DNA from 4 places in the Arthrobacter sp. StoSoilB5 genome. Region 4 is predicted to be linked to each of the others. Evidence: riboswitches for the same ligand, from Rfam matches in the RefSeq annotation. Region 4 holds a riboswitch; each other region holds the start of a gene.

The links. Region 4 has a riboswitch for S-adenosylmethionine ahead of LDN75_RS05010 (hypothetical protein). Riboswitches for the same ligand answer to the same signal wherever they lie in the genome.
Region 1: another riboswitch for S-adenosylmethionine. It lies ahead of LDN75_RS07260 (homoserine O-acetyltransferase); the one in region 4 lies ahead of LDN75_RS05010 (hypothetical protein).
Region 2: another riboswitch for S-adenosylmethionine. It lies ahead of LDN75_RS21465 (DUF1737 domain-containing protein); the one in region 4 lies ahead of LDN75_RS05010 (hypothetical protein).
Region 3: another riboswitch for S-adenosylmethionine. It lies ahead of LDN75_RS16475 (aminotransferase class V-fold PLP-dependent enzyme); the one in region 4 lies ahead of LDN75_RS05010 (hypothetical protein).

What each region holds. Positions count from the first base shown of each region.
Region 1 covers NZ_AP024646.1:1,602,348-1,606,985, forward strand. Annotated here, with positions in the region: gene LDN75_RS07245 (CPBP family intramembrane glutamic endopeptidase) at 1-227, shown strand, start outside; gene LDN75_RS07250 (VOC family protein) at 366-1,004, opposite strand; gene LDN75_RS07255 (bifunctional o-acetylhomoserine/o-acetylserine sulfhydrylase) at 1,232-2,548, shown strand; SAM riboswitch class IV at 2,701-2,815, shown strand; gene LDN75_RS07260 (homoserine O-acetyltransferase) at 2,830-3,951, shown strand; gene LDN75_RS07265 (hypothetical protein) at 3,958-4,362, opposite strand; gene LDN75_RS07270 (winged helix DNA-binding domain-containing protein) at 4,406-4,638, opposite strand, start outside.
Region 2 covers NZ_AP024646.1:4,731,579-4,736,216, forward strand. Annotated here, with positions in the region: gene LDN75_RS21455 (aromatic amino acid ammonia-lyase) at 1-875, opposite strand, end outside; gene LDN75_RS21460 (NtaA/DmoA family FMN-dependent monooxygenase) at 878-2,206, opposite strand; SAM riboswitch class IV at 2,373-2,484, shown strand; gene LDN75_RS21465 (DUF1737 domain-containing protein) at 2,499-2,765, shown strand; gene LDN75_RS21470 (rhodanese-like domain-containing protein) at 2,762-3,172, shown strand; gene LDN75_RS21475 (O-succinylhomoserine sulfhydrylase) at 3,173-4,381, shown strand; gene LDN75_RS21480 (hypothetical protein) at 4,392-4,638, shown strand, end outside.
Region 3 covers NZ_AP024646.1:3,642,236-3,646,873, reverse strand. Annotated here, with positions in the region: gene LDN75_RS16485 (metal-dependent transcriptional regulator) at 1-707, opposite strand, end outside; gene LDN75_RS16480 (class I SAM-dependent methyltransferase) at 717-1,523, opposite strand; gene LDN75_RS16475 (aminotransferase class V-fold PLP-dependent enzyme) at 1,612-3,018, opposite strand; SAM riboswitch class IV at 3,050-3,163, opposite strand; gene hisN (histidinol-phosphatase) at 3,346-4,158, opposite strand; gene LDN75_RS16465 (ribosome small subunit-dependent GTPase A) at 4,214-4,638, opposite strand, start outside.
Region 4 covers NZ_AP024646.1:1,062,505-1,067,142, forward strand. Annotated here, with positions in the region: gene LDN75_RS05000 (VIT1/CCC1 transporter family protein) at 1-1,020, opposite strand, end outside; gene LDN75_RS05005 (hypothetical protein) at 1,298-1,492, shown strand; gene LDN75_RS05010 (hypothetical protein) at 1,489-1,809, opposite strand; SAM riboswitch class IV at 1,826-1,945, opposite strand; gene LDN75_RS05015 (IS481 family transposase) at 2,347-3,321, shown strand; gene LDN75_RS05020 (sodium:solute symporter) at 3,328-4,638, opposite strand, start outside.

The DNA.
Region 1 (4,638 bases), 540 kb from region 4:
GCTGGAGTACCCCGTTGGCCATCGTCGTCAGCGCGGCCCTTCGTGGCAGTTACCACTTGTACCAAGGCTTCGGACCCTTCATAGGCAACTTCGCCATGGGCCTGGTGTTTGCCTGGATCTACACCAAGACCAAGCGGGTCATGCCTTTGGTCATTGCGCATGCGTTGCTGGACATCGTCGCGTTTGTGGGATTCAGCCTGTTCGGGAAGGCAGTGGGGCTCGGCTAACCAATGCCAGTCCTGTTGGCATTAAAAATATTCGGCCGCCATCGGTGGGTGACGTCGTTGGCACCCGCTGATGGCGGCCGAAGCTTGACCGGACACGATGGACCGGGGAGGGGACCAGGCCCCAAGGGAAGGTGCGCCTCAGATGGTGACGGCGCCGGAGGCGGTTTCGAAAGTGACGGACATGATGCCGGGCGTGCCGTGCGGTGCCATCCACTGGACAGCGACGTCCTCGAGCGGCTTCTCAACGGGTTCGCCCAGCCATTCGGTAACGCGTTCCGCCGAGCCCGCGATGGTGAGGCTGGACATCTTGACGTCACTCTCATAGACCCTGGACGGGTGCAGTGAGGGGTCGCCCTCCCACTTGAGCAGGTACGGCACCTGGGGATCGGCGATCAAGCCGAGAATGCCGATCTGCCGCCACACGAGTTCGCGGCCATCCGGGAACTTGCGGTTGCCCGGAACCGCGGAGCGGCCGAGGCGGTCTTCGAAGGGGGCTAGGTCGTCAACGGCGACGCACCAGCCCATCCAACCGCCGCCAGCTGCTGAGCGCGCGCGGACCGCCTGGCCAAAGGGTGCCTTGTCGGAAGCGGGGTGGTCCAGGACCTCCACGACTTCCAGGTATTTGTTATCCGCCAAGGGAATGATCATGTTCCGGGTACCGAAGCGCGGGTGCACTCCGCCCCGGACTGCGTCCACTCCCAGAGCTGCGGAAATTCGTTCGGTAGTGGCCAAAAGGCCATCTCGTTCACAAGCGTAAGAGACGTGATCCATGCGCATGGCTTCATCTTGGCACTTTGTGATCGGGGTCTCAGCTAAGGGAAGCCTAACTATCATGGGACCTCAGCTGTGTGCCGCCGGAATGCGTCACGGTGGGTCGCCTGAAGACCGAAAAATACTGCCTTCGTCACAAAGCTGTCCAAGGCCCCGGACGCTTCCTAGACTGGCCCCAGCCAACGCCTCCAGCGATCCACGGCAAACCCGCGCGCCACTAAAAGGAGAATTCAATGTCCCAAGGATGGTCTTTCGAAACCCGCCAGATCCACGCAGGGCAGGAACCCGACTCTGCCACGGGAGCGCGGTCGCTTCCGATCTACCAGACCACTTCCTTCGTGTTCCCCAGCGCAGAGAGCGCGGCAAACCGGTTTGCGCTGGCTGAGCTTGCCCCCATCTACACCCGCATCGGCAACCCGACGCAGGATGCCGTGGAGCAGCGCATCGCCAGCCTGGAAGGCGGACTGGGCGCATTGCTCCTCAGCTCAGGACAGGCCGCGGAAACGTTCGCCATTCTCAACATTGCCGAGGCCGGCGATCACATCGTCGCCAGCCCCAGCCTGTACGGCGGAACCTACAACCTGTTGGCCCACACGCTAAAGAAGTTCGGCATCTCCGTCACGTTCGTGGAGGACCCGGACAATCTGGACCAGTGGCGGGAAGCTGTGCAGCCCAACACCAAGCTGTTCTTCGGTGAGGTAGTTTCCAACCCGCGCCAGGACGTGCTGGACATCGAGGGCATTTCACGCACCGCGCATGAGGCCGGTGTGCCGCTGATCGTGGACAACACGCTCTCAACCCCATACCTCATTCGTCCCATCGAATGGGGTGCGGACATCGTGGTGCACTCGGCCACCAAGTATCTTGGCGGCCACGGTGCGGCGATCGCCGGCGTGATCGTGGACTCCGGAAACTTCGACTTCGGAAAGGACCCGGAGCGCTTCCCCGGATTCAATACCCCGGACCCCAGCTACAACGGACTCGTTTACGCCCGGGACCTGGGCAAGGACGGCGCGCTCAGAGCCAACCTCTCCTACATACTCAAGGCCCGTGTGCAGTTGCTGCGCGATCTGGGTTCGGCGGTTTCCCCCTTCAACGCCTTCCTCATTGCCCAGGGCCTGGAAACCCTGAGCCTGCGCGTTGAGCGCCATGTCTCCAACGCCACCAGGGTTGCCGAATGGCTTGAGTCGAGGGACGACGTCGAATCGGTCGCCTTCGCGGGGCTGCCCTCCAGCCCCTGGTACGACCGCGGCCGGAAGTATGGCCCCAGGGGCACCGGTGCCGTGGTGGCGTTCACTATCAAGGGCGGTGTCGAGGCCGGCAAGCGCTTCGTCGACGGCCTGGAGCTGCACTCCCATGTTGCCAACATTGGTGACGTCCGCTCGCTGGTCATCCATCCGGCGTCGACCACCCATAGCCAGCTCACAGTGGAACAGCAGGTGGCCGCCGGTGTTAATCCAGGCTTGGTCCGGTTGTCCGTGGGAATTGAGCATGTAGACGACATCATCGCTGACCTGGAGGCCGGGTTCCGGGCTGCCAAAGGCGCTTAAGCGCACTGGGAGGAGTGGCCGCCCGCCGCAGTCGAAAATTCGCCGGGCGGCCCTTCGCCGTGCGTGTTCCTGAAGCAAACGACCCCAAACCGTCACACAGCTGTCACATTCTTCGCCAAAACACCCGTATTTTTCCTAGACTCTACGTATTAGGTCATGAGTGCCAGTGACAGCCCCGGCTTGCTGGCCGGCAACCCTCCTCCGCGGTGGGGTGCCCCGGGTGAAGACCTGGCCTGTCGCACGCAAGGCGACGGGCAAGCGCGAGGTTAGGTGTCAAAGGAATGACCATTACTGCTACAGCACTCCCCAAATCGGGCGAAGAAGATGGGACGGTCAAGTACGCCGGCGTAGGTCCGCTGGAACTTGAAGCCGGCGGTTTCCTCCCCGATGTTGTGTTGGCCTACGAAACCTGGGGGCAGCTGAACGCTGATGCGTCCAACGCTGTCCTCGTTCAGCACGCACTGACGGGAAGCACGCATGTGGCCCGCGGCGCAACGGATGAGGAAGGCTGGTGGGAGCAGCTTGTCGGTCCCGGTGCGACGATCGACACCAACCGGTTCTTCGTTATCTCCATCAACATTGTGGGCGGCTGTTACGGCAGCACTGGCCCGTCGTCCGAGGCGCCGGACGGGCGGCCTTGGGGATCCCGCTTCCCCCTGGTCACTTTGCGCGACAGTACGGCAGCCGAAGCGCGCCTGGCCGATGCATTGGGCATCAAAGCATGGCACGCCGTCCTGGGCGGTTCCATGGGCGGCGCCCGCGCACTTGAATGGGCTGTGACCTATCCTGAGCGCGTTCAGCGGTGCGCAGTTATTTCTGTCGGCGCCTACAGCACAGCCGAGCAAATCGCTTTCGCCCAGTCGCAGACCCTGGCTATCCGCCAGGACCCCAACTTCAACAATGGCGACTACTACGGTGGACCGGCTCCCGAGGCGGGCCTCGCCCTGGCCCGCCGGATAGCCCACATCACCTACCGTTCCGCGCTGGAGCTTGATTTCCGCTTCGGGCGGGAAGCGCAACACCAGGAGACGCCGCTGGCCGCTGCGGTGCTGGGGGAACGCGGCCGCTACCAGGTGGAAAGCTACCTCGACCACCAAGGCACCAAGCTCGTGCGCCGGTTCGACGCCAACAGCTACATCGCCATCACTGAGGCACTCATGTCCCATGACATCAGCCGGGGCCGTGGCACCTTGAAGGACGCCTTGGCAAGCACCACTGCCGAGTTCTTCGTGGCAGCCGTCGACTCGGACCGCCTCTACTTCCCGGCCCAGTCATTGGAGCTGGCGCAAAATCTGCCAGGCAATGTTCCCGTCCACGTCATCGAGGCTCCCATCGGCCACGATGGCTTCCTGACCGAAATCGGCCAACTGTCAGAGCAACTGCGCGAGGCCTTCTTCGCCTAAGCCGGCTCAGCCATTCATGATTTCGCCGCGCTGCTTCATGTAATCCTCCATGGCAATTTCGCCGTTGCTGAACTTGAGGTCCAGTTCGGCCAACTTGCGTGCGCGGAAGCCTTGGTGCCCGGAACCGCTGTTGCTGGGGAACGTAGTTGAAGAAACGTTCGACGGCGGTCCCGCCGGCGGTGCCGCATCCGCCGGGCGGATGTGGGTGGGCTCGGGAGAATAGCCGGGGTAGTTTTGCGGCTGGTAATTCTGCTGCTGTTGGTAGCCCGGCGGAGGAAACCCCTGTGGCGGGTAGCCCGGACGGGAGAAGTTGCGGTCCTGGAGCCGCCGCGCCCGGGACTTGTTGTATATGCGGATCCCCAAGGGAATCAGCCACGAGCAGACGATGATCCAGAAGATCAGATTGTTCACGGTGCAGGCCTCCTAGGTCTTAACCCAGCTTAGTCCCGCAGATTCACACCAACTTTGCCTCCATGCCCAGGAACTTTCCGTAGCGCTCCACTTCTGCCTCCAAAGCATGGTGTTCGGCTGTTGTGGCCGGCCGGTTCATTCTGACGTCGATTTCGCAGATCCCACCGCTGAAGGCGTGCCGCCACCATCCGGCCAACCTGCCATCCAGCAACACCACGTGAATGGGAGCATCGCCCTCCGGGAAGTAGGGCGCCTTTCCGCCGAGGTAGTGCCGCG
Region 2 (4,638 bases), 1.6 Mb from region 4:
CGGAATGACAGGGCATCCTGCACCGAGACTTCCGGACGAACATCTTCCAACCACCCGCCGCGCAACATGTGACGTACGGCCGCCGCCGAGTCCTTCTGCCCGTCCACCGCTTTGGCCGCCTGGATAGCCGGCGAAAACGGGCTGAGGTTCCCCCCGCCGTCGTACCTTGCGATGGTCTCAAGCGACAGGGAAAGCGCGACGTCGGCGAATTCCGCCACGTGCTGCAGGCGCACCAATGCCAGGGTCCCGGCGCCTACCGAGTAAGCGTTGGCGCTGACCAGGGCCAGGGCCTCACCGGGCGCGAGCCGCAGGGGCTGGAGACCGGCGTCGGCGAGCGCTTTTGACCCAGGCACCAAAGTGCCATCGGCGTCGAACGCTTCACCCTCACCTATTGCAACGGCGGCGACGGCGGCCAGCTGGGTGAGGTCCGACGAGCCGACTGAGCCTTCGCGCGGAATGGCGGGAAGAACCCCACGGTTGAGCAGTTCCGCATAGAACTGGGCTGTCTCCGGCCGCACTCCGGATCCGCCGCGGCTGAAGCCGATGAGCCGGGCGAGGATCACGGCCCGGGACGAGGGCCGGTCCAGGTAAGCGCCAACGCCACTGTTGTGATACCTGACTACTTGGATTTGGTACGCCAGGACCGACTTCTCCTCCACAGCTGTATCGCGTCCGGATCCGAGGAGGGTATTGAGGCCGTAGATTCTCTCCCCGGACGTCGAAGCCCGCTCCAGCACTTCCCGTGAGCGACCCAGCAAAGACAACGCATCTTGGTTGAGTTTCACGTGAAACGCCGGATCCAGCGCGGCCAGGGCAACGCTGCGGGCGTCCACAGGCGACGTCCCAATCAGCAGGGTCCTGGGCTCGGAGGACATCGTCAGAAGTCCAGGAGGTTTTGGCGGAAGCCGCCGTTGCCGTAACTCTTCCTCAACAGGCCGCGGCGGCGCAGTTCGGGAGTGAGCTTGTCCAACACGCCATGGACGGTCACGGGGTCCACAAAGCCGGAGAAGAGGAAGCCGTCGCCACCCACGGCCTCGCCGGTCTCCTCAAGGTAATCCGCGATTTCACCAACCGTGCCGATGATCGAATCGCCGGCACCACCGCTGCGTGCTTGCAGGATCTGGCGCAGGGTAGACCCCGGGGGCGCTGCCTTCGCGAAGTGTTCCAACGTGCCTTGGTTGCTGTTGGTACTCAGTTCAGGCAACGGCGCATCGAGGTCGAATTGCTTGAAATCGATCACCGAGAGGTAGGAGATCGAGTTGAGCTGGCTGTCGATGTCACGCTGGGTGAGCTCCCGGCGCCGCGCCCGCAACTCCTCGGCCTCGGCTGGTGAGCCGACTATGGTGGGCTTCAGCACGAAGAGTACCTTGACGTCGTCGGGGTTCCTGCCAGCTTGGGCGGCCTCGGCACGGATGGAATCCCGGTAGGCCTTCATGCCGTCAACGCCCCGCGCCAAGGCGATCGCCACATCCGCGTGCCCACCCGCGAAGGCTTTGCCGCGTGGCGAAGCACCGGCCTGCACCAGCACGGGCTCCTCCGGCAAGGGCGCGGTATTCAACGGGCCCCGGACCTTGAAGAAGTCACCTTGATGGTTGATGGGGTGCACTTTGGTGTGGTCCGCGAACACGCCGGCCTCAACGTCCTCAAGCACAGCGCCAGGTTCCCAGCTCCGCCAGAGCCGCCGGACGACGTCGACGAATTCCTCCGCCTTCTCATATCGCAGGTCGTGCTCGATCTGCTGGTCCAGCCCATAATTCTGCGCCGCAAGGTCGCTGCCGGAGGTAACAACGTTCCAGCCCAGCTGCCCCTCGGAGAAATGCTGGAGCGTAGCCAGGAGGCGGGCCGCCGTGAAGGGAGGATAGAACGATGCACTGACCGTGGGCACGATCCCCAGGTGCTTGGTTGCCGAAAGAAGGTACGGGACCAGCGCCAAGGGATCATGCTTGGGCGCAAAGGAGGCATGCGCCAGTGAAACCTCGGCAGTGCCGCCATAGGTGTCCGGAACAGTGAGGGAATCCTCGATGATGAACAGGTCAAGCCCGGATTGTTCGAAGGCCCGGACGGCCTCTTGATACAGGGCCGGCTTCTTCCAGTCGTAGCCCAGGCTATATCCGGGAGTGCCCCAGCCCTGGACGCCGAAACCGTGCCCCACGAACCATCCAAAATGCAGCATGGGCTTGAGTGTAGAACTGTCTTGTCCGTTCACCGCGACCTGATTTCATGCGAAGTTACAGGGGGTCGTACTGCGTCAATTATGCTCCCGGGACGTCACATTTGGGCTGTTACCCCAGCACCAGCCGGTTACGCAACATGACGGCTGCGCAACCGCTTGCAAGTGCGGGCCGCAGCCGCGGGATGTTACGTTTTTCTTGAGTAATGAGCACCAGCGCCAAGCCCTGACTTGCTGGTCGGCAACCCTCTCTCCGGCGGGGTGCCTCAGGTGACTACTCGGCGTATCGACACTTCGAACTGCAAGCGTGACTGAGGAGCACCAGCCAATGCCTGAACCCACTGAAGAAAAACTCTCCTACCGCCTGATCACAGGTCCGGATACCCGTGAATTCTGCGAGCGGATCACAGCGGCCCTCGCCGAAGGCTACGTGCTCCACGGCAGCCCGGCCGCCGCCTTCAATGGCACGGATATCATCGTGGCGCAGGCCGTCGTCCTGCCCACTGCCATCGCCAGCGCAGACGCCGCAGTTGCGAATGCCGTTGACCAGTTGGAGAACTACGAAGACGACGAAGCATTCGAGGGACACGCATGAGTTACGCAGGTGACCTGACCCCGCAGGACGCGTGGGCAAAGCTGGAAGAAGGCGCCATCCTGGTGGACGTCCGCACCGAGGGCGAGTGGGCCCACATCGGGATCCCGGACACCAAGGCCACGGAGAACGATCCCCTGTTCATCCAGTGGAACCTCGCCGGCGGCATCCCCAACTCCCGCTTCCTTGAGGAACTGCAGCAGCAGGCACCCGAGGGCGAGGGCGTGGAACTCGTTTTCATCTGCCGCTCAGGCCAGCGATCCATCTCCGCGGCCATCGCCGCGACGCAGGCTGGCTTTACCGCCTACAACGTGCTCGAAGGCTTCGAAGGCGACCCGGACCGCTACGGGGAACGCACCATCAACGGCTGGAAGAACCGTGGCCTGCCGACCAACCTGGGGACCGACTAAGTGACTTTCAATCCTGATGCCGCCAGTTGGAGCCCTGACACACAGGCAGTACGCGGCGGCCTTGACCGTACCAACTTCCAGGAAACGTCCGAACCCGTTTTCCTGAACTCCGGCTTCGTCTACGAATCCGCTGCCGCCGCCGAACGCGCCTTCACCGGCGAGGACGAACGCTTCGTCTACTCGCGCTACGGCAACCCGTCCGTGGCCACCTTCCAGGAGCGGCTGCGCCTGCTCGAAGGCACCGAGGCATGCTTTGCGACCGCGTCCGGCATGTCCGCGGTCTTCACCGCTTTGGGTGCCCTGTTGGCTGCCGGTGACCGCGTGGTTGCCGCCCGTTCCCTGTTCGGCTCGTGCTTCGTCATCCTCAACGAGATCCTGCCGCGCTGGGGCGTTGAAACAGTGTTCGTCGACGGTCCGGACCTCGAGCAGTGGCGTGCCGCCCTCTCCGAGCCGACCACCGCCGTCTTCTTCGAATCGCCCTCGAACCCCATGCAGGAAATCGTGGACATTGCCGCCGTCAGCGAGCTGGCGCATGCCGCAGGGGCGACTGTCGTCGTCGACAATGTCTTTGCCACTCCCCTGCTGCAGCGCTGCGGTGACTTGGGCGCAGACGTCATCGTGTATTCCGGCACCAAGCACATCGATGGCCAGGGACGTGTCCTCGGCGGCGCAATCATGGGCACCAAGGAATTCATCGATGGCCCGGTCAAGCAGTTGATGCGGCACACCGGACCTTCACTCTCCGCGTTCAACGCCTGGGTGTTGACCAAGGGCCTGGAGACCATCGGCTTGCGCGTGAACCACAGCTCGGCCTCCGCTTTGAAAATCGCGGAATGGCTTGAGCAGCAACCTGCCATCAGCTGGGTCAAGTACCCCTTGCTGAAATCGCACCCCCAGTACGAGCTTGCAGCCAAGCAGATGAAGGCCGGCGGTACCGTACTGACCTTCGAGCTGCTGCCCTCTTCCGGGCGTTCCGCCAAGGACGCCGCCTTCGCATTGCTGGACGGCCTGCGCGTCATCGACATCTCGAACAACCTCGGCGACTCCAAGTCCCTCATCACGCACCCGGCCACCACCACCCACCGGGCAATGGGGCCGGAAGGTCGTGCGGCCATTGGACTGAGTGACGGCGTGGTCCGTTTGTCCGTTGGCTTGGAAGATGTAGACGATCTCATCCTGGATCTGGAGAAGGCCCTCAAACAGGTCTAACCTTGCTGCCATGAGCGGCAATCACCCCTATCGCCGTGCCGGAGCGGTCATCGTTGCCGGCACGGTGGTGTGGTTTGTGGGTATCTCGCCGGTATCGCGTGTTTACGTCACCCCTGACGCCGCCGAACGTCTTCGCATGCTCAAGGCCGGCCAGCGTGGCTGGGTGGTCGGGCAGCACCTCGCCGCGGCCGGAACTGCCGCTGTACCCGTTGGATTCGCAGCATTTGCCCGTGGTGTTCCGGGCCGACGGGCCAAGC
Region 3 (4,638 bases), 2.6 Mb from region 4:
GCGGGAAGTACGCAACCTTCGTGGACTTCGGCGCTCTGGACCCAAAGTGCCGAGGTAACTTCGTCGGCAAGATCAAACTCGCGGCGCTGTGGACCGCTGCCAATCCGAACAACGAGGGCTCCGCCGAAAGGTTTGCGGCCCACAACTTCCACCGGAGCGTCCAAGGTGATCTCTTCCGACGCGAGGTAGCGGAGGAGATCGGGGTTTTCATCGCTGATCCGGGTGATGCGGCCTGAGTGGCCCTCGTCCAACTCGATCATGCGGTAGGCGTGCGGCAACTCCACCGATCCGTCTGCCGAGGGAATGGGGTCGCCATGGGGATCCCGGAGGGGATGGCCAAGCTTGGCGGCCATGCGCTCGATGAAGGTATCGGACACAGCGTGTTCCAACATCTCAGCTTCGTCGTGGACTTCATCCCAGCTGTAACCGAGTTCGTCCACGAGGTAAGTCTCAATGAGGCGGTGGCGCCGGACCATGGACAGTGCCAGGCGCATGCCCTCCGGAGTCAGCCTGATAGCACTGTAAGGCTGGTGATCCACCAAGCCCTGGTCCTTGAGTTTGCGGACCATTTCAGACACCGAGGAATTGGCAACGCCAAGCCGCTGGGCAAGCTGGGAGGACGTAATTGGTTTGTCCTGCCACTCCGTGTAGGAGTAGATGACCTTGACGTAGTCCTCGATCGAGGAGGAGGGCGTACTGGTCTTCACACACCAAGCCTACCGTGGCAGGGCGCCCTGGATCTTGCGGGCCCGCCAAGTCTGCGTCACGTACGGCAGTTCCAGGAGCTGGCCGGGGGCGTGGCCCAGATGATCGTAGAGGTACCATTCCAGGTTGCCCATGACCTTCGCCCGGGTGGCCTCGTTGGCGCGGAGGTAGTAGCTGCGCGATTTGGTGAGCTCCATGATGTCCTCCGGCGACACAGCGTCCAGCCAACTGGTGAGATGGCTCTCCACATCCGTGAATTCCGGTCCGATAACTGGCCGGAAGCCGGGCTTGTGCACATCTCCGGCGTGCATGATGCGCGATAGCCGGTGGACCCAGGGCACAGAAGTGTCCAGTTGGTTCCATACGAGGCCAAGAACTCCGTGGGGGCGAAGGATTCGGGCGATTTCCGTGCTGGCCTTGAGCGGGTCACACCAGTGCCAGGCCTGGGCAACGCTGACGACGTCGAATGCTGAGTCCGTCAGCCCTGTTGCCTCGGCCGTTCCCTCCAACGCCTTGACGTCAGGATAGGACTTTTGCAGTTGCTCCAGCATGTCCAAGGAAGGATCGACGGCGGCCACCTCAAGTCCGCGTTCCACCAAGAGGGCAGTGAATTTTCCCGTTCCCGCTCCGAGATCCGCGGCGGACTTCGCTCCCAGAGGAAGAAGCCAGTCCACTGAATCTGCGGGATAGCCGGGCCGAACGCGATCGTAGTGTTCCCCGCCGTCCTGAAAGCTCAGGCCCAGCTCGCGGCGGCGGGTGGCATGCAGCTTGGGTCCACCGGGGCTACCCGTGCCTCCGGAAAGACCTCGGGAATGCATGGCCACGCAACAACTCCTTTACCGCAAACGCCTGGGATACCCTACGAATTTACCGTAAGGACCATGCTGACGATCCGGCTCAGGCCGCTTAGTCAATAGTGCAGGGCGCGGCACCTGCGGTGCCGGGCGTATTCGGTGCCCATTCCGGGTAGCTGCGGTGGTCATTGGCCGGTACCCAGCGGCCCTCGTCCACCACGTAGTCCCAGCCGAGCCCGGTGCGCTTGAGTTCCTCGATACCCGCCAGCAGCCGTGTGGCATCCTCCAAGCGGGAGCCCACGCCGAAGCTGGCCCGCAGCGAGCCCGAAGGGAGTCCGAGCCGCTTGAGCAGGGGGTGCGCGCAGAAGCGGCCGTCACGAAGCCCTACACCGTGTTCTGCGGCGAGGTAAGCCGCGACCAATCCGGCGTCGAATCCTTCCACCGAGAAGTTGACCACGCCGATGGTGTCCTCGGAGTCGCTGAAGATCCGGTGGACGGTAACGCCGTCGATTGCCTCAAGTCCCTGTACCAGGTACGAGCGGATGGCCGCTTCATGAGCATGCCAGGCCTCTTGGTCCAGCCCGGCGAGCACCTGCGTAGCGCGCGCCAATGTTGCCGCGCCCAGGACGTTGGGGGAGCCGCCCTCGTGACGTGCGGGACCGGAAGCCCAACTGACCGAGTCGAGGCGGGCTTCACGAACAGCGCCGCCGCCGGCAAGGTGGGGAGTGCCGGCGTCAAGCCAGTCAGGGCGCCCTACAACAACGCCGGCGCCGAACGGAGCGTAGAGCTTATGCCCGGAGAATACGATGTAGTCGACGTCTGATTCGGTGATGTTGATGCGGCGGTGAGGGGCAAGCTGGGCTGCGTCCACCACAATCCGTGCACCGTATTCGTGCGCCAGGGCGGCTAGTTCGGCGATCGGCAGGATTTCGCCCGTCACGTTCGAAGCCCCGGTAACTGCCAGCAAGGACACGCCGCCTTGACTGAGTTCCTCGCGGAGCTTTGCCACGGTAGCGGTCAGTGTAGAAGCAGCTACGACGCTGCGGTGCGGAACGCCCTGCCAAGGCAGGAGGTTGGCATGGTGCTCGATGTCCAGGTAGAGGACCTCGCCGGTCGGCTTTCCGTCGAGTTGCGGAAGGCAGCCTGCCAACAGGTTGAGTGAATCCGTGGTGTTCCGGGTGAAGATGACGGAATCGTCGGGGCGGCCGCCAATGAACTCACGCACGATGTCGCGGGAGTTCTCGTAGACGGACGTGCTGATCTGGGAAGCGTAGCCCGCACCGCGGTGGACACTCGCGTAGTAGGGGAGGATCTCATTGAGATACGCAGAAACGATGGTCAGGGCCGGAGCCGACGCTCCGTAATCGAGGTTGGCGTAGCGGACGTGGCCACCCTGGATCAGGGGAGCTTGCAGCTCCGCGCCCGTGACAGCGGCCAGGGGCCTGCCTGCAGCGGCTTCCTGCGCTGCTCCGACCGCAAAGGACGGCAGGACGGTGGAGTTGAACGTAGCAGTGCTCATGGGACCTCACTCAAGAAGGACCCCCACAGGGGATCCGCGCTTGCCGTATCCCTTCCGGACCGGCCAGGTCGTCACCCGGGGCACCCCACCGCGAATGGAGGGTTGCCGGCCAGCAAACCGGGGTTTAGCGCTGGCACTCGTGACCTGTAAAGAGGTTAGGGCAAGCCTCCGGCCTGTTCCAAAGTCGCTTCGCTTTGTTAAGCGGATTGTTACGAAGCGTGCCGAAACAGCCCTTTGGGCGAAGAAAAAACGGCGGATGCCCCGTAAAGGAGGCATCCGCCGTCGAAAATTCTATCCACAGCCAGATGTCTTGCTCGTATCGCTGGATCAGAGGAGGTCATCCAAGGCGGGGTTTAGCCGTTTGAGGACCTCTGAATGCAGGATGGAGTTGGTGGCCAAGGCGTTGCCCCCGAAGGGGCCATCCTCGCCTTCCAACGAGGTGAAACGGCCGCCGGCTTCCGTGACGATGGGTACAAGCGCGGCCATGTCGTAAAGGTTCAATTCCGGCTCGCAGGCGATATCCACGGCCCCCTCGGCCACCAAGCAATAGGACCAGAAGTCGCCGTAGGCACGCGTGCGCCAGATGTCTTCCGTCAGACCTAGGAATTCGTCGAGATTGCCGCGTTCCTTCCAACCGGAAAGGCTGGAATATGACATCGAAGCATCGGCCAGGCGCGAAACGTTGGACACCTTGAGCCGGGTGGCCGAGGCCAGGGAGCGCCCCATATAGGCGCCCATGTCCTTTGCCGCCCACCAACGTTTGCCGAGTGCGGGAGCACTGACAACTCCAACCACCGGCTCGCCTTCGTCCACGAGTGCGATCAGGGTGGCCCACACTGGAACGCCACGCACGAAGTTCTTGGTGCCGTCGATGGGGTCGATGATCCAGCGCCGGGAGCCGTGGCCGCTGCTGCCGAACTCCTCGCCGAGGACAGCGTCCCGGGGGCGCGAGCGCGACAGCTGGCCCCGGATTGCTTCTTCCGCAGCCTTGTCGGCATCAGTAACGGGAGTGAGGTCAGGCTTGGTCTCGACCCGCAGATCCAGTGCCTTGAAGCGGTCCATGGTTTGGGCGTCCACGGAATCCGCCAGCACGTGGGCCAGTCGCAGATCATCGTTGTAGCTGGATACGGGTTGGGTCATGCCACCAAACTATCGTGAAACTTTCCCTGCAGTTGGATCCGTGTTCCACCAATGTTTAGTTGACGGTACCCAGTTCCTTGGTTTCCTTCGCTTCCAAACGCGGGTCTGCGCCCAGCAGCCGCCGGAGCGAAGACAACCGTGCCACTCCGGAAGGACCGGCGTTTCCCTCGTTCACCCACGCGTCAAGTCCACAATTGATGGCACTGGCATCGTGTTTGCAGCCGCGGTCGCAAGCTTCGGTGCCCGGTTCCAAATCGGGGAAGGAATGCAGGATGCGATCGGGGTCCACGTGCGCGAGTCCGAAGGAACGAATACCGGGGGTATCGATGATCCAGCTACCGGACGGCGCGTCCGCCAGCTTCAAGGCCAACGCCGACGACGACGTATGCCGGCCCCTTCCGGTGACAGCATTAACGCCACCCGTAGCGCGCTCAGCGCCGGTCAGGGCGTTGACCATGGTGGACTTGCCGACTCCCGAAT
Region 4 (4,638 bases):
GATCCCCACCAGTACGCCGGCTACTACCAGTGCCGCCACGCCCGTCATGCCAAAAATGAACGGAAGGATCGGCACGATGGCACCGGAAGCGAAGAAGCAGAAGCTGGACATCGCAGCCCCCCAGGCAGACCCCACGGTTTCATGGTCGTCGGCGGGCTGCTCCTTCTCGGGTTGCAAGGAGAGGCTGGGATCGCAGTCGCAGCTGAAGAGTCCCATGCGTTCGGCGGCCCGGTGTTCGGCGGCCTCGCGGGTCATGCCGCGAGCCAGGTACACCAGCACGAGCTCGTTGTGCTCAATATCCAAGGACGGGGCGGCGGTGAGGGTTGCCTGCGTGGGCAGTGTGGCGCTTAGCAACTCCCGTTGCGACCGGACTGAAACGTACTCGCCGGCACCCATGGAAAGGGCGCCGGCCAGCAATCCCGCCACGCCGCTCATGAGTACAACCGGGCTTGGAACGCCCGTTGCGGCCATACCCATGACCAGTGAAAGGTTGCTCACCAGGCCATCGTTGGCACCAAAAACAGCGGCACGGAAGGTACCGGAGAGCCTGTTGCGGCCACGGGTGGCAAGGCCCCGGACAACTTCTTCGTGGATTTGCTCGTCGGCAACCATGGCCGGAGTCGCAGCGGGTTCGGCCCCGTAAGGAGAGCGGCCTTCGGCGCGCTGCGCCAACGCGAGCACGAATACGGAGCCGAAGTGCCGGGCCAGGAAGCCCAGTATCTGGCTGCGGGTGGAAGCTCCCTTCGGCATTCCGGCGTGTTCTCCGAGGAGCTTGAGCCAGTGTGCCTCGTGTCTTCCCTCTGCCTCGGCCAAGGCGAGCAGGATCTGGCGTTCTTCGCCGTCGCGACGCTGGGCGAGCTCCCGGTAGACAGCGGCTTCGGCACGCTCGTCAGCCAGGTATTGACGCCACCGCCTGATGTCCGAGGACGTGGGCCGGCCTGATTGGGGTGGTGTTCCGGATCCGGGGGCGGGGTCCGGAGCGGGGCTCGACGGACCGTGGGATTCCTGGTGCTTTTGCACTTTCTCTCCTGTGCTGGGTGGGGTAGTTGCGGCCCCATTGCACGCCCACTGTACCGCTTATTGGCGCGGATTTTTGGCCGGTATTCCTTAGTTGGAATGTTCGGCGTGCCTTAATTTCCGGGGTGGAAACACTCTGCTTCGAGCCCTCCTTGGTCCCGTGCCGGCCCTTGCCTTGACCGCCTGCGGGCACAGTGCTCAGATGGATAGACAGGGGCGGGGGCCCTCCCCGCACTCGGTCAGCGGGCTGCCTGCCAGCCCACCAGACGGAGGTTGCAGCATGGATACCACCGAACCGCACGCCAACCACCCGGTACGGGAGACCATCGAGTCGGACCCCGCTTATGACTACAGCGACGACCAGGAAGTCGACGAACCCTGGGTGGAGGAAATCGACGTCCCGGAAGACGACGAGCGCGTTGTCCCCCTTGACGAAACCGAAGAGTTCCGCGGGGAAGAAGACGAAGAACCCTAGGCAGGGCCTTCTTCACCAAACGTGAAATGACGCTCGAGCCCTGCTGAACACCCGAGCGCTGCAACAGTCACGGTCAGCGTCCTGGACGATTCGCACCAACGCGAAGGGCGCACGGCCTGGGCCAGCGCCTGCGCAATCAAGCGCGGCTCGGGGTGTCGGAACCGGTGCAGCCCGCCGTTCAGTACCAGCGTCACAGTCCCCAGGACAAGGTCGACGCCGGGAATCACCCGCACGGTCCGCGCTTTGGTTTCGGTGGGGATGCCCTGGATGGGGGCGGTAACGCCTTGGCTTGGGGTGGTAACGCCTTGGTACGGCAAGGACTGTTCCTTTGGGGGAGTGCTCTTGCCCGCTCGGTTGTCTCTGGTCCGGGGCGGGCCGCTTCCTCATCCGAACCACCCTTGAACATGGGGTTGGTGTGTGGCCAGTCGGAGCTTGGCGCCACCTCTCTTGAAGCATGCACCACTGTACTGGAGGAGTGCCGAGTGGAGAAGTAGCGTCCTTGGTTACCCCCCCTTGTTACGGGGCCTGCTTGTTGTGGGGCCTGCTCTGCGCCTTTTGTGGCCTGGATAGCGCGCAGAGTGGGCCTCGCAACGGGTCCCCGACAGCACAACGGTCCCCGGACAGAGCAACGGCGGCGCTGCCCCGAAAAGGGGCGGCGCCGCCGTCGAACATTGCTCAGTTCAGTTCGTGCCTGATGCCTGAGGTCTGGTGCCTGAAGCCTGGTGCCTGAAGCCTGGTGCCTTGTGGCCCTGGGCCGCTAGCTGTACTGAGTCAGGACGTTGGTTACATCGTGAATAGGTGAAGACCTCTTAGGTTGGTGGTTACCACACACAGCCAACGACTAAGAGGTCTTCATGTCCCACCGTAATGCCCGCTTGACCCCGACCGGTAGGCGGATCCTTATCGAGCGCGTCCTCGCCGGCCGTCCCGTGGCCCATGTGGCCAAAGAAATGGGCATCTCAAGGACCTGCGCGCACCGCTGGATCAGCCGGTACCGCACCCATGGCTGGGCCGGCCTCGAGGACCGCAGCTCCCGCCCAAGGTCGTGCCCACACGCGACTTCTGCTGCGCTGGTTGCCGATGTCCTGACCCAGCGCGTGAAGCACCGCGAAGGGCCAGCGGGCCTGGCAGCCCGGTGCGGGACGAGCGCCCGGACGGTCTCCCGGATTCTGACCCGCGCGGGTATGCCCCGGCTGTGGGACCTGGACCCGGTGACCGGGGAACGGATCCGGGCATCCCGTGCCACGGACCGCCGGTACGAGCGCGACGCTCCCGGAGACATGATCCACATCGACGTCAAGAAACTAGGCCGGATTCCCGACGGCGGAGGCTGGCGGGCAGACCCGAACCAATCCGCCCGCAACCACTCAACAGGCCATACAAGGGTCGGTTTCGACTACGTCCACGTGGCCGTCGATGACCACACTCGTCTGGCCTACGCCGAGGTCCTGCCCGACGAGAAAGGCCCGACCTGCGCAGGGTTCCTCACCCGGGCCGCAGCGGCCATGGCAGCCAACGGCGCGCCAGTCAGACGGGTCATGACCGACAACGCCTTTGCCTACCGGTTATCGAAAGATTTCCAGGACGCACTCGCTGCACTGGGCGCCAAGCACGTCCTGATCAAACCCCGCCATCCCTGGCAGAACGGCAAAGCAGAACGCTTCAACCGCACCCTTCAAGAAGGCTGGGCCTACCGGCAACCATTCACTTCCAACCAGGCCCGGACAGACGCCCTGCAGCCATGGCTAGACTTCTACAACAACCACCGGCCGCACGGCAGCCTCGGAGGCAAACCACCCATCAGCAGGTGCAAACAACCTACTGACTGAGTACAGCTAGCTGGCGGTGTGGCTGCTGACCGGGTGGGCTTCCAGGGGCAATTCCTCCGAGACGGCACCGGCCACCCGCTTGTCCCAAGCAGCCCGGACTTCTGGTGCAGTGGGAGGCGTGAGGAGCGAAATCACGACGTATGCCACGAACGAGGCCGCCAGGCCGTAGTAGATAGGTTCGTTGGCGTAGACGCCATCCGCGCTCGGAATGACTCCAATGGCGAACAGAATCAGCAAGGTCAGGGTCAGGACCGAGCCCACTGCCATGGACCATGCAGCAGCGATACCGGTTCCGCGCTTCCACACGAGGCCTCCGAGAATCGCGACCAGGAGGCCGCCCACGAGGATGTCGTAGGCAATGGTGAGGGCAACAACTACGTCCTGCGCAGCCATGGAGATCAGGACAGCAACGATGCCCAGGCCAAGAACCCAGTAACGGTTGGCCTTGACGTCGTGCTCGGGGTTTTCCGTGTCGTCCGTGTTGATGGTCTTGCCGAACCAGCTGGCCACGAAGGGAACAACATCTGCGCGTGCCACCGTGGCGGCGGCAATAAGGGCGCCGGAAGCGGTGGACATCATGGCTGCAACAGCGGCCGCCATGACAAGGCCGCCGATGCCGATGGGCAGAATGTGGGTTGCCACCTCGGCGTAGACCACGTCCTTGCCAAGGTTGGCGACATCGATGTTGGGCAGTGCTACCCGGGCGGCAAGGCCGATCAGGGCGCCAGCCACGCCGTACAGGATGCAGTAAACGCCGGCCGTTGCTCCGCCCCAGCGTGCGACCTTGGCAGTCTTGGCGGTGAAGACGCGCTGCCAGATGTCCTGGCCGATCAGAAGTCCCAGTGTGTACACAACGAAGTACGTGATGATGGTCTGGACGCCGATTCCGTCGATCTGGAAGAAGCTCGCATCGACGCGCTCACGGATGCCGTCGAGTCCTCCGGCTGCGTTCATGACGAACGGAAGCATCAGGAAGAAGATGCCCACGGTCTTGATGATGAACTGGACCTGGTCGGCCAGGGTGATGGACCACATGCCACCGATGGTCGAGTAGACAAGCACGATTGCACCGCCGACGGCGATCGCCATCCAGCGTTCCCAGTCGAAGAGGACGACGAAGATGGTTGCGTATGCACCGGTGGACGTGGCGCACAGCATGAGGGTGTAAGCCAGCATCACAATTCCGGATGTCTGTGTGGCCTTGCTGCCGTAGCGAAGGCTCAACATTTGCGAGACCGTGTAGATCTTCAGGCGCTGGATGGTGCCGGCGAAAAGCAGGCTCAGGAGGAGGACGCCGGCGCCGATCGCGACTACGAG